Regions from separate parts of the Corynebacterium sp. MSK218 genome, predicted to be linked through region 2. Evidence: predicted binding sites of a transcription regulator. Region 2 holds the regulator's gene; each other region holds the start of a gene.

Evidence for each region. The regulator LexA, encoded in region 2, represses DNA repair genes until DNA is damaged. The targets are predictions, from matches to a motif close to CGAACANNTGTTCG.
Region 1: the regulator LexA is predicted to act here: its motif matches at 1,708-1,721, upstream of QP922_RS04570 (SAV_6107 family HEPN domain-containing protein).
Region 3: the regulator LexA is predicted to act here: its motif matches at 1,743-1,756, upstream of QP922_RS09285 (HNH endonuclease signature motif containing protein).

The regions. Positions count from the first base shown of each region.
Region 1 is NZ_JASPGN010000004.1:100,129-103,394, forward strand. It holds gene mraZ (division/cell wall cluster transcriptional repressor MraZ) at 1-62, opposite strand, end outside; gene QP922_RS04565 (DUF3040 domain-containing protein) at 557-958, opposite strand; gene QP922_RS04570 (SAV_6107 family HEPN domain-containing protein) at 1,125-1,568, opposite strand; gene QP922_RS04575 (GNAT family N-acetyltransferase) at 1,841-2,425, shown strand; gene QP922_RS04580 (polyprenyl synthetase family protein) at 2,458-3,266, shown strand, end outside.
Region 2 is NZ_JASPGN010000005.1:150,682-153,947, forward strand. It holds gene hrpA (ATP-dependent RNA helicase HrpA) at 1-373, shown strand, start outside; gene nrdR (transcriptional regulator NrdR) at 370-828, opposite strand; gene lexA (transcriptional repressor LexA) at 1,664-2,386, shown strand; gene sugR (transcriptional regulator SugR) at 2,762-3,266, shown strand, end outside.
Region 3 is NZ_JASPGN010000010.1:40,714-43,979, reverse strand. It holds gene QP922_RS09300 (Ppx/GppA phosphatase family protein) at 1-221, shown strand, start outside; tRNA gene QP922_RS09295 (tRNA-Leu) at 275-351, shown strand; gene QP922_RS09290 (Bax inhibitor-1/YccA family protein) at 683-1,516, shown strand; gene QP922_RS09285 (HNH endonuclease signature motif containing protein) at 1,787-3,067, shown strand.

The sequences.
Region 1 (3,266 bases), on a different contig from region 2:
TTCGCCGGAAGCGTGAGCCGCCCTTTGTCATCGAGCTTGGGAGTGTAGGTACCGAGAAACATCCCGGGTCCACCTTCCTGTCACTCGAAAACTCCGGATTCCTCTCGCGACAGGAGATCAACTCTCCTCCGCTACGCCCCACTCTACCCCACTTTCCCCCACCTTCCACACCTTGAAGGCAAATTACACTCGCGTGTCTCACTATAACCGCAGATAAATAGCCCGTTTTTCAGTGGGGGAAATTCCCCACCACCCCCTTGACACGCCCTCTAAACAACCCCATTTAGCACTTTAGAATCACGTGCAACTTAGATAGCTTTACCCACTCTTCCCCCTATAGCTCCCCGCTTCCTGCAGAATTGCCCACAAACCAGCTCCCGGTCATCCGCCATGCCACCGCCCCAGCGCCCCCACTATCATTCCGGTGGGGCAAAGTGGGGAATGTGGGGCAAAGTGGGGCACGCCAACAGATCGCAAAAGCGCCGCACCACCCTGCATGCGATGACCAACGTCATCGCCGCAAAGTGGTGCGGCGCTTAAAAATTAGTGCGCGCTCCTAGCGCTCCTCAAAGCGGCGGCGGAAGTTATCTTCCAAACGGTCGCCCATACCACCATTTCGCTTCTTCGACTGCTTGGCACGAGGGGACGAAGGCGTAGAAACAGACACCAATGAATCTTCAGAGTTTCCACGCAACATCCACACACCGGCACCAAACATCACCAGGAAGCCAAGGATGGAGAGCGCGATAAACCACAGCGACTGCTGCGCGAGGGCGATACCGCCCACCATCATGCACAGGCCGACGACAACGAGTGCCACGCCGCGAAGGGTAATGGCACCTGATCCCCCACCAAAGGAGGAATCACCAGATACAGACGCGCCAAAGTCAGGGTCATTGGCCAGCAACGACTGCTCAATTTCACGCAGTGCTTGCTGTTCTTGCTCAGAAAGGGCCACAGCGTCCTCCGTAGTGAGTTTCGGGTAAGTGAGATCTTTTAGGGGATATCTACCTCTATAACGTCAAGAGTAGCGAGATAGTTCCCGCAAAGACAGTCCATCCCTCTACGCTCAACCACTACGTCACCGCAATCACAAGAATGACTGCAATCTGCGGCCAATCCCGCTACGCAGCCATACCGCCGAAACCGAGCTCAGACTCAGTTGCGTCCACATAGCGCGCAGCAAGCGCCAAATACTCAAAGACAGCATCTTCATTGGGAACTGGATCCATTCCCGACGCCACACGAGACCGCACCCGCGAGTAGTCCTTAAACTCTGCCGCCCACTGAGCGTCCGCCGGACCTATGAGAGCGACCTGCTCCCACGCAGAGGTAGGCAGGCGGCGACGCCGGGACACTGACGACGCCGCTACCCGCGCCCCTGCTGCACGCAGCGATGCACGATAGGCCATCTCAAGCGCATCCTCAAAGCGGCCGCGCGCAGCACTCGCGCGGGCATCGGTAAGCAAATCAAAGGCCTGAGCCACAAAGCGATCGCGCCTAGCACTCTGCAGCGACTCTCGCCTGCGCCCCCGCGCTGCCGCCGTTGCTGAAATTACCTGTGCCATAACCACTCCTCCTTGTTTGCCATAACCGCACACGCTGCGCGTGTGCCCCAGATATCTACCTGTGTCATCTGTTTGTGACGTTTTCCTGCGTTTCTGCGACTCACTGTAGAACCACCTCCGTACATCTACACCCAACATTAGCTCAGCTGTTCGAATTTGACAATGGCTCATGCCCATCCTTTTGATAATTTCCGAACATTAATGCGAGAACAACTCTGCCCATTTTTCGGTTGCACTTTCGCCAGCTGTGCAGATCTGCTGTTATTAGAACTGTGAGTTATACGCTGCGCCGCTTGAGCCCCCAAGAGTTCGCGATCGCCCTTCCGCAGTTGGTAGACATCTATATCGAGGCCATGGGCTACTCACCGGCAATGCGTGACAATTCGATCGCTCGCTGGAAGTCAGACCTCATGCGACCAGGTTTTTCCTGCGTGGTCGCCACTACCGAATACGGAATCTCCGGCTTTGCCTACGGTTTCCTGGGCTCCCCTGATACGTGGTGGGACAGGCAGCTTCGCCGCGCGCTGATGACTATTGGCGGCCCCAGCCCGGAGCAGGAGGACATCCTCCACAATTATTTTGAGCTCGCAGAAATCCACGTCCGGCCAGCAGAACAAGGCCGCGGGCTTGGCCGCAGCATTCTCGAAGCTCTCGCATGGAACCTCCCGGCGCGCTACATGCTCCTATCCACGCCCGAACATCCCGACGAAGCTAACTCCGCCTTCCGCTTATATCGCCGCATGGGTTTCACGGACTTTCTGCGCCAGCTCTACTACCCCGCTGATTCCCGGCCTTTCGCTATCCTGCAGTCCCCCATACCGCTCACGCCCGTCGACACCACCCAACCTGGCGCTTAACCTGCTCACCCCTGCCAGGTATCGTGGCATGTGTGACTGAACCGAAGATTCCTGCACTGGACGATATCCCCGCTGCCGTGCGCGCTGAGCTCGCCCTCTTTCTTGAAGAGCAGCGAGACTCCATCGCCGCTATTGGCCAGCCGGTAACCAATGCCATCTCCTACTTGGAATCCTTTGTCCTCGATGGTGGAAAACGCATCCGCCCGCTCTACGCTTGGGCCGGCTTCGTGGGCGCGCGTGGTCTGGAGGGAACGGAATCACCGGAGGCAATGCTGCGTGCTGCCTCCTCGCTCGAGTTCATCCAAGCGTGTGCGCTTATCCACGATGACATTGTGGACGCCTCCGACACCCGGCGCGGAAACCCTACGGTCCACCGAGGTGTTGCTGCTCGCCACCGCGAGTTGGATTTGAATGGGGACTCAGATTTCTTCGGTCAATCGCTAGCCATCCTCATCGGCGATATGGCACTGGTCTGGGCAGAAGACATGCTCCAGGATTCAGGCCTGAGCCCTGAGGCTCTTGCCCGCGTGCGCGCCCCTTGGCGCGGTATGCGCCGCGAGGTGATTGGCGGCCAGATGCTGGATATCTCGCTCGAGGCTGAGGGCTCAGAGGATGCCTCCTTGGCGGATTCCGTCAACCGGTTTAAGACGGCTGCCTACACCATCGAACGCCCGCTCCACCTAGGAGCTGCTGTGGCAGGGGCATCGGAAAAGCTCATCTCCGCCTTCCGCGGCTATGGTCGCGATATTGGTATCGCCTTTCAGCTTCGTGATGATCTCCTCGGCGTCTTTGGTGACCCCGCCATTACCGGTAAACCTGCTGGCGATGATCTTCGCGAAGG
Region 2 (3,266 bases):
CTGGGAAGGACCAGCTATCGACGACATACGCGCGCAACTCGAGTTCCTGCTTCCGTCCAATGCTCTAACGGTCCACGGCATTCAGCATCTGCGTCACCTCCCACGCTACATCCAGGCCGCACGGATCCGTCTCGAGGACATGAACCTCGATCCGGACCGAGACGCTGACCGCCAGGCTGACATTGACGAGGCCAAGGCTTACCTGGCCAATCGTTTGCGTTCTATACCTGCGGGGCGTGAAAAAACGCGTGAGGTCAAGGACATCTACTGGATGATCGAGGAGCTGCGCGTATCGCTTTTTGCACAGCGTTTAGGCACCGCTCACGCAGTATCACTGCGCCGTGTGCAGAAGGCAACCGACAAACTGCGTTAGAAAGAGTCCCTATCTCGACGGCGCATGAGACGAATCTCTGACTCAAAGTCGTCCGCGCTTTCAAAGGACTTGTACACCGAGGCGAAACGAAGGTAGGCAACCTCGTCAAGGTCACGCAAGGGTTCCAAGATAGCCAACCCGATGTCATTGGCATTGACTTGAGAGGAACCGTGGCTGCGGATGGTTTCCTCGACCTCCTGCGCCAGCTTTTTCAATGCATCGTCGCTGACGTCGCGGCCTTGGCAGGCTCGCTGAACACCGCGAATAAGTTTGTCACGGCTGAATGGCTCGGCAAGGCCATTGCGTTTAACCACCAGCAGAACGGCTTTTTCAACAGTGGTAAAACGACCCTTACACGCAGTGCATTCTCGACGGCGGCGGATCGAGGTACCACTATCAACAACGCGAGAGTCAATAACGCGCGACTGTTCATTGTGACAGAACGGGCAATACACGGCTCGGCATCCTTCCTCGTGGTCACACAAATGCGCCTTTCCGAGTGAACGAGCCCCAAAAAAGGACCGTCTTACAATCAGCGGGCAAGACGCAGCTTATCGCCTCGTAGTCTACTCACTGCTCACCCGCCTGGGTACCTACCAGTCCTCTGATAGTCCCTAGTGCGAAGTTGCCACTGTAGCGGGCGATGTTGTCGGTGCCGACGACACCTCACTGTCGATGCTCAGCCCGCCCCACACGGTTCCGACGAATACAGCAACACCGAAGACTGCACCAAGAACATAGTTACCTACGTTCGAGTTTCCTAAGCGGCGGTTCGAGCCCGACTTTACGCTAGAAGCACAATAGCGAGAGCGCCTAACGTCACGCTCTTGTGTTCTATCTAGTGGAGATAAAGTTCGAACACTAGGCGAAGTCTGTAGCGAGCGGCGCGGCGCAAACTGTGCAACCGCAGGCTCCCACACAGCTGCTGGCGGGACAATTTCAGGACGAGAAATCCTTCCCTCATTGCGAGAGAAGCCATGCTTGTTCGGGGTATTAAGTACGATAGCCATGTTCTTACCTTTCAGAGTGCAATCATTCGCTGACGATGATGACTACAGTGTAGAAAACCGCTCCGACACCTTCGAACACCGCCATCGCGCAATCGTTCGATTTAGTTGGTATGTTCGATTTATAACACCCTCTCGAAAGTTTGTCCATATTTGCGTGGCAACTGTCGAACATTTTTTCTTTCCATGCTAGAAAGGAGACAGGCATTCGAAATGCTCTACCCCGTTTACGTCACCCTAGAAACACCCCTACCGCCATCCCTCGAGTCAGCCAGGAGAAAACATGGCCCGCAAAGCAAAGAAGAGCGACCAACCCACTCTCGAATCTCTGTCCGCTCGCCAGCGCCGCATTCTCGAAGTGATCCACGATGCCGTGATGCTGCGTGGCTATCCGCCAAGCATTCGCGAGATTGGTGATGCCACCGGACTTCAATCCACCTCCTCTGTGGCCTACCAACTCAAGCAACTCGAAGAGAAGGGTTTCCTGCGCCGCGATCCCAACAAGCCCCGCGCCGTCGATGTTCGCCACTTCCCTAACGCTGACGATTCCAAGAAACCCGGCCGCAAGACCGGCGCCACCAAAAACGTCGTCGAATTTGCAACTGGAGATATTCCTGAGGAAGCTTCGGCGCCGACATACATCCCAGTAGTAGGTCGCATCGCCGCAGGTTCCCCCATAACTGCGGAAGAAAACATCGACACCTATTTCCCAATGCCGGATGACATCGTAGGAAATGGGGAACTTTACATGTTGCAGGTTGTAGGTGACTCCATGCAAGATGCCGGAATCCTAAATGGCGATTGGGTCATTATCCGTTCCCAGTCCGTAGCGGAAGAGGGCGAATTTGTAGCGGCTCTTCTCGACGGCGAAGAGGCCACCGTCAAGGAGTTTCACCGTGACTCCTCTGGCGTATGGCTCCTTCCGCACAACGACGCATATTCACCCATTAAAGGTGACGAGGCGGAAATTATGGGCAAGGTTGTCTCGGTGTTCCGCAAGCTCTAACCCTCACACACCCGCCTCTCCTCCACCTATCATTACCCCGCTCGATTTACCCTTCTTGCCTCACTCCATGTGGACATATCGAGCGGGTTTTATCTTTTCTCCTACCCCCTTGTGTGTGTAGATGTCCGATTTATGCCCGTTTAGCGGCCAAGATCACAGATTCCCAAATTCGCTGTACAGAGCCAGTTTAGGCAAGAAATTAAGCCTTTTTGATGTGTAGTTCTCTTTGCTTAGTTCCGTTTTGCCCGCACTCAATGGGAGAATGGGAACATCACAGCAACGCGTGTTGCTCCGTCCGCTAAGCCGCCTCGCGGATTACTCCATTCCGACTTGGCGCAGCGACCAACCCCATGGAGCCCCTCAAAGGGAGGAACTATGTACGCCGAAGAGCGCCGTCGCCAGATTGCCTCATTGACCGCCGTGGAAGGTCGAGTCAACGTCACCGAACTCTCTGAACGGTTCGACGTCACAGCCGAAACCATCCGCCGAGACCTTGCTGTCCTCGACCGCGAAGGCGTTGTTCACCGCGTCCACGGCGGCGCTGTGGCCTCCCAGTCCTTTCAGACCGCAGAGTTCACTCTGGACACGCGCCAACGCTCTGCAACTGGCGCAAAGATGGCTATTGCACGAGCTGCTCTTGATCAGCTACCGGATGGCGGCAGTATCTTCCTCGACGCAGGCACAACGACTAACGCCCTCGCTGACCTGATCGGGCAGCGCTTCTCTGCTGGACAGTTCAATATAGTCTCTAATAGTCTTCCCATTGCCCTTTCTCTAGCCAGCAATGGGGTTTCTGACGTGCAGCTGCTCGGCGGTACCGTTCGTGCCATTACTCAAGCCGTCGTTGGCGATACGGCCCTTCGCACTATGGCACTTATGC
Region 3 (3,266 bases), on a different contig from region 2:
ACGCCCTGCGCGTACTGACTCGCCAAATGATAGGTCTGGCTTCGGATGTACGCGCCCTCAATCCGGTCATTCACCCAGGCCGCGCTGATGTCATCGGAGGTGGATGTGTCGCTGTGGAAGGCATCATGACCATGATTGAGCGCAACAGCAGCGCCCGTTCCTTCTTTATCAGTGAGAAGGATATTCTCGACGGAATTATTGCTGGCCTCGCTACAGCCTGACCCAATATCTAGTGTGCGAGGACCCGTGCCCTAAAATAAATGGGCACGGTTAGGCCCCCATAGCCCAATCGGCAGAGGCAGTCGACTTAAAATCGATTCAGTGTGGGTTCGAGTCCCACTGGGGGCACCACTGGGGGCACCACTGGGGGCACCATGACCAGCGGAAACGCTGGTGAGAGTGGGCAATCTGGCGCAAAAGTGTCCAAAAGTGTCCATTTAATAGTGCTGAGCTATACGTCGCTATCAGTGCAGGCGACCAGGTATGTGGCCGATGTGCGGTAGGGGAGGCGTCGACAAGCGCAGTGCTTCGCGACGCCTCTCTTTAAGAATATTTTGCAAAGTTTGGGATTTTTGGGAACTTCCTAGCAATCGAGTGCGTTGGAACTAGTGAGAACATGAACACGGCGGCCCTTATGGGGCCGTCTTTATTGAGAAATACTGTGAAAGGAATCGGGATTCACGTGCGTTCTAGCAACCCCGTCATGAGTTCCCTCTCATCCAGCCAAAACCAGAACCAGACTCAGAGCAATCCGTTTGGCCAGAGCGATAGCCCGTTTAACGAGGCCACCCGTAGCGCCGACCGCCCGTTGACCGTTGATGACGTGGTGACCAAGACCGGTATCACCCTCGCTGTCATCATCGCGCTGGCTGTTCTTAACTTCTGCATTGGCGCGCTGATCAGCCCCGTTGTGACGATGGGCCTGACTTTGCTTGGTGCCATTGGTGGGTTTATCACAGTGTTGGTTTCGACGTTTGGCAAGAAGTTCGGTTCTGCCGCCGTGACTCTTATCTACGCCGCATTTGAAGGTCTTTTCGTTGGCGGCTTTTCGTACATCGTTGCCGGTGGTTCTCTTGACAAAACGGGTGGTGCGGCACTCGCCGACCTAGGTGAGATCGGCGTTGGCATTGGCCAGGCCATTATGGGTACGGTCGGCGTCTTCATCGGCATGCTCATGGTCTACAAGACCGGTGCAGTGAAGGTAACCCCGAAGTTCAACAAGATTATGTTCGGCCTCATTACTGGTGTTGCCGTCTTGGCATTGGTTAATTTCCTGGGCGCTATCTTCTTCGACTTCAACCCGCTGCGTGACGGTGGCGCGATTGCCATTATCTTCTCTTTGGTTTGCATCGTCCTGGCGTCTCTGTCCTTCATGACGGACTTTGACCAGGCTGACCGCCTTATCCGCCAGGGGGCTCCGGCCCAGTACGCCTGGGGTATCGCCCTTGGCCTGGCCGTGACCCTGGTCTGGCTCTACACCGAGATTCTGCGTCTGCTGAGCTACTTCAGGGACTAGTTCTCACCGTCGCCTTATTTAGCCGGCGGCCGACACCTTAACTGGTGTTGGCCGCCGGTTTACTTTGTGGTGTTTGTCACAGTGTGGTGTGGGGTGTTTGATAATCCGCCGTCTATATGTGGTGTTGGCAAGAGTATGTTCGAATGGGTGTGTTGTTTTGGTCTAGTTGTGATGGTGTGTTGTGGGGTCTGGTGTGGTGTTGGGCTGGTTGGGTAGTGTGGTGGCTAGAAAGGGTGTTCGTATTGTCTAGTATTTAAGGGGGTGTCACTTATGGTGGCAACCACAACTTCTTCTTCTGTTCCGTTGCCGTATTTTTCTCATTCGAATCCTGATGATCCGGTATGTGTTGCGGGGATGTTTCTGCGGCGTGCGGAGTATGAGTTCTGGTTACATAATCTTCCGGCTTTGGAGGCTGATTCTGATAGTGAGGTGATGAAGCTTTCGGTCAGGACTGCTAAGACTGCTAGGCAGGTGGCGAAGAATGTGATGGGGGTTCTTCGGCTTGAGGAGTTACCGAAGGTTAAGCAGTTGCAAGATTCTAAAGCCTTGTTGGATATGGCGTCGCTGGTAGCGATTGATGAGGTGATGTCCAAGCTAGGCAGCCCCACGAGGAAGGTCGTGGCAGAAATTGATGAGAATCTTTCCCAGTGGTTTGTACCGAAGCGGCCTAATCAGGTGTTTCCGACAGCGAGCCAGATTCGGCGCCGGGTGCGTGACATCGCCAAAGTACTGGATGATTCAGTAGCGTTTCGCGATACGCGTAAGAAGAATCGGTATTCCATATTGACTAAAGGCCAGCGGGCTTTTCTTGAGTTAGAGGTTGATTCCACTGTGGGTGTGGTCATCCACGAGATTATTAAAGAAACCGCCAGAAAGCATGAGGTCTCCATGGCGGATGCCATGGTGCTGTTGCTGTCGGGCAGCCTGGAGCCGGAGGTAGGAAAAGTGGTGGTGCATACTTATAAGGCGTCTGATGTGGAGGGGGTACCGGTGTTTGTTCAGGGCCATGGGTGGCGTGGTGGGGATATTCCAGCGGCCACGGTGGTTGAGCGGGATTTAAGCCGGGTGCCTAAAGCTTCTGATTCTTATCGTCCGTCTGATTTTGTGCGTAAGTATGTTGAGGGCCGTGATGGGACGTGTCGGGCTGGGGGTTGTGATGTGCCGGCGTGGATGTGTCAGTTGGATCATCGGATTAATTATGCCGAGGGTGGGCCAACGCATCCGGATAATCTGGTGTGTTTGTGCCAGCGTCATCACAATATGAAGACCGAGGGCAGGGCCTTTTATATTCTGGACCCGGTTACCGGTGATGTGGTGTGGCTATTGGCTGATGGCAGTTGGGTGACAACGCAAGCTACAGGCCCGCTTGCACCGTCGATGCGCAGGTGGGCGCGCACTGTTGCCGAGGATGTTATGGCACACCGAGCCAAAATGCATGAAGACGCCAAAGCATTGAAGGTCGAGTTAGATAGCGGTGAAATCGTCGAAGTCTTTGATATGACCGACCCGGCAGACCGCGACAACACCCGCGGTGGCGATATTCCCTTCTAGAAGGTTGGGCCGGCGATGCGGCTGGCTTGCTCGTCGAACTAAACGACGACGATGAAGCGGGTGGGAACCCGGCGAAAAAGTGAGACTTGGAAATCGGTGATTTTTCCTATCATCGTCAGAAACGACGAACCCATGCTTCGCCAAAACGATTTGAGACAAGCGAGCTGATCGTCGTTTAATACGACGTCGGGGTTGGTCT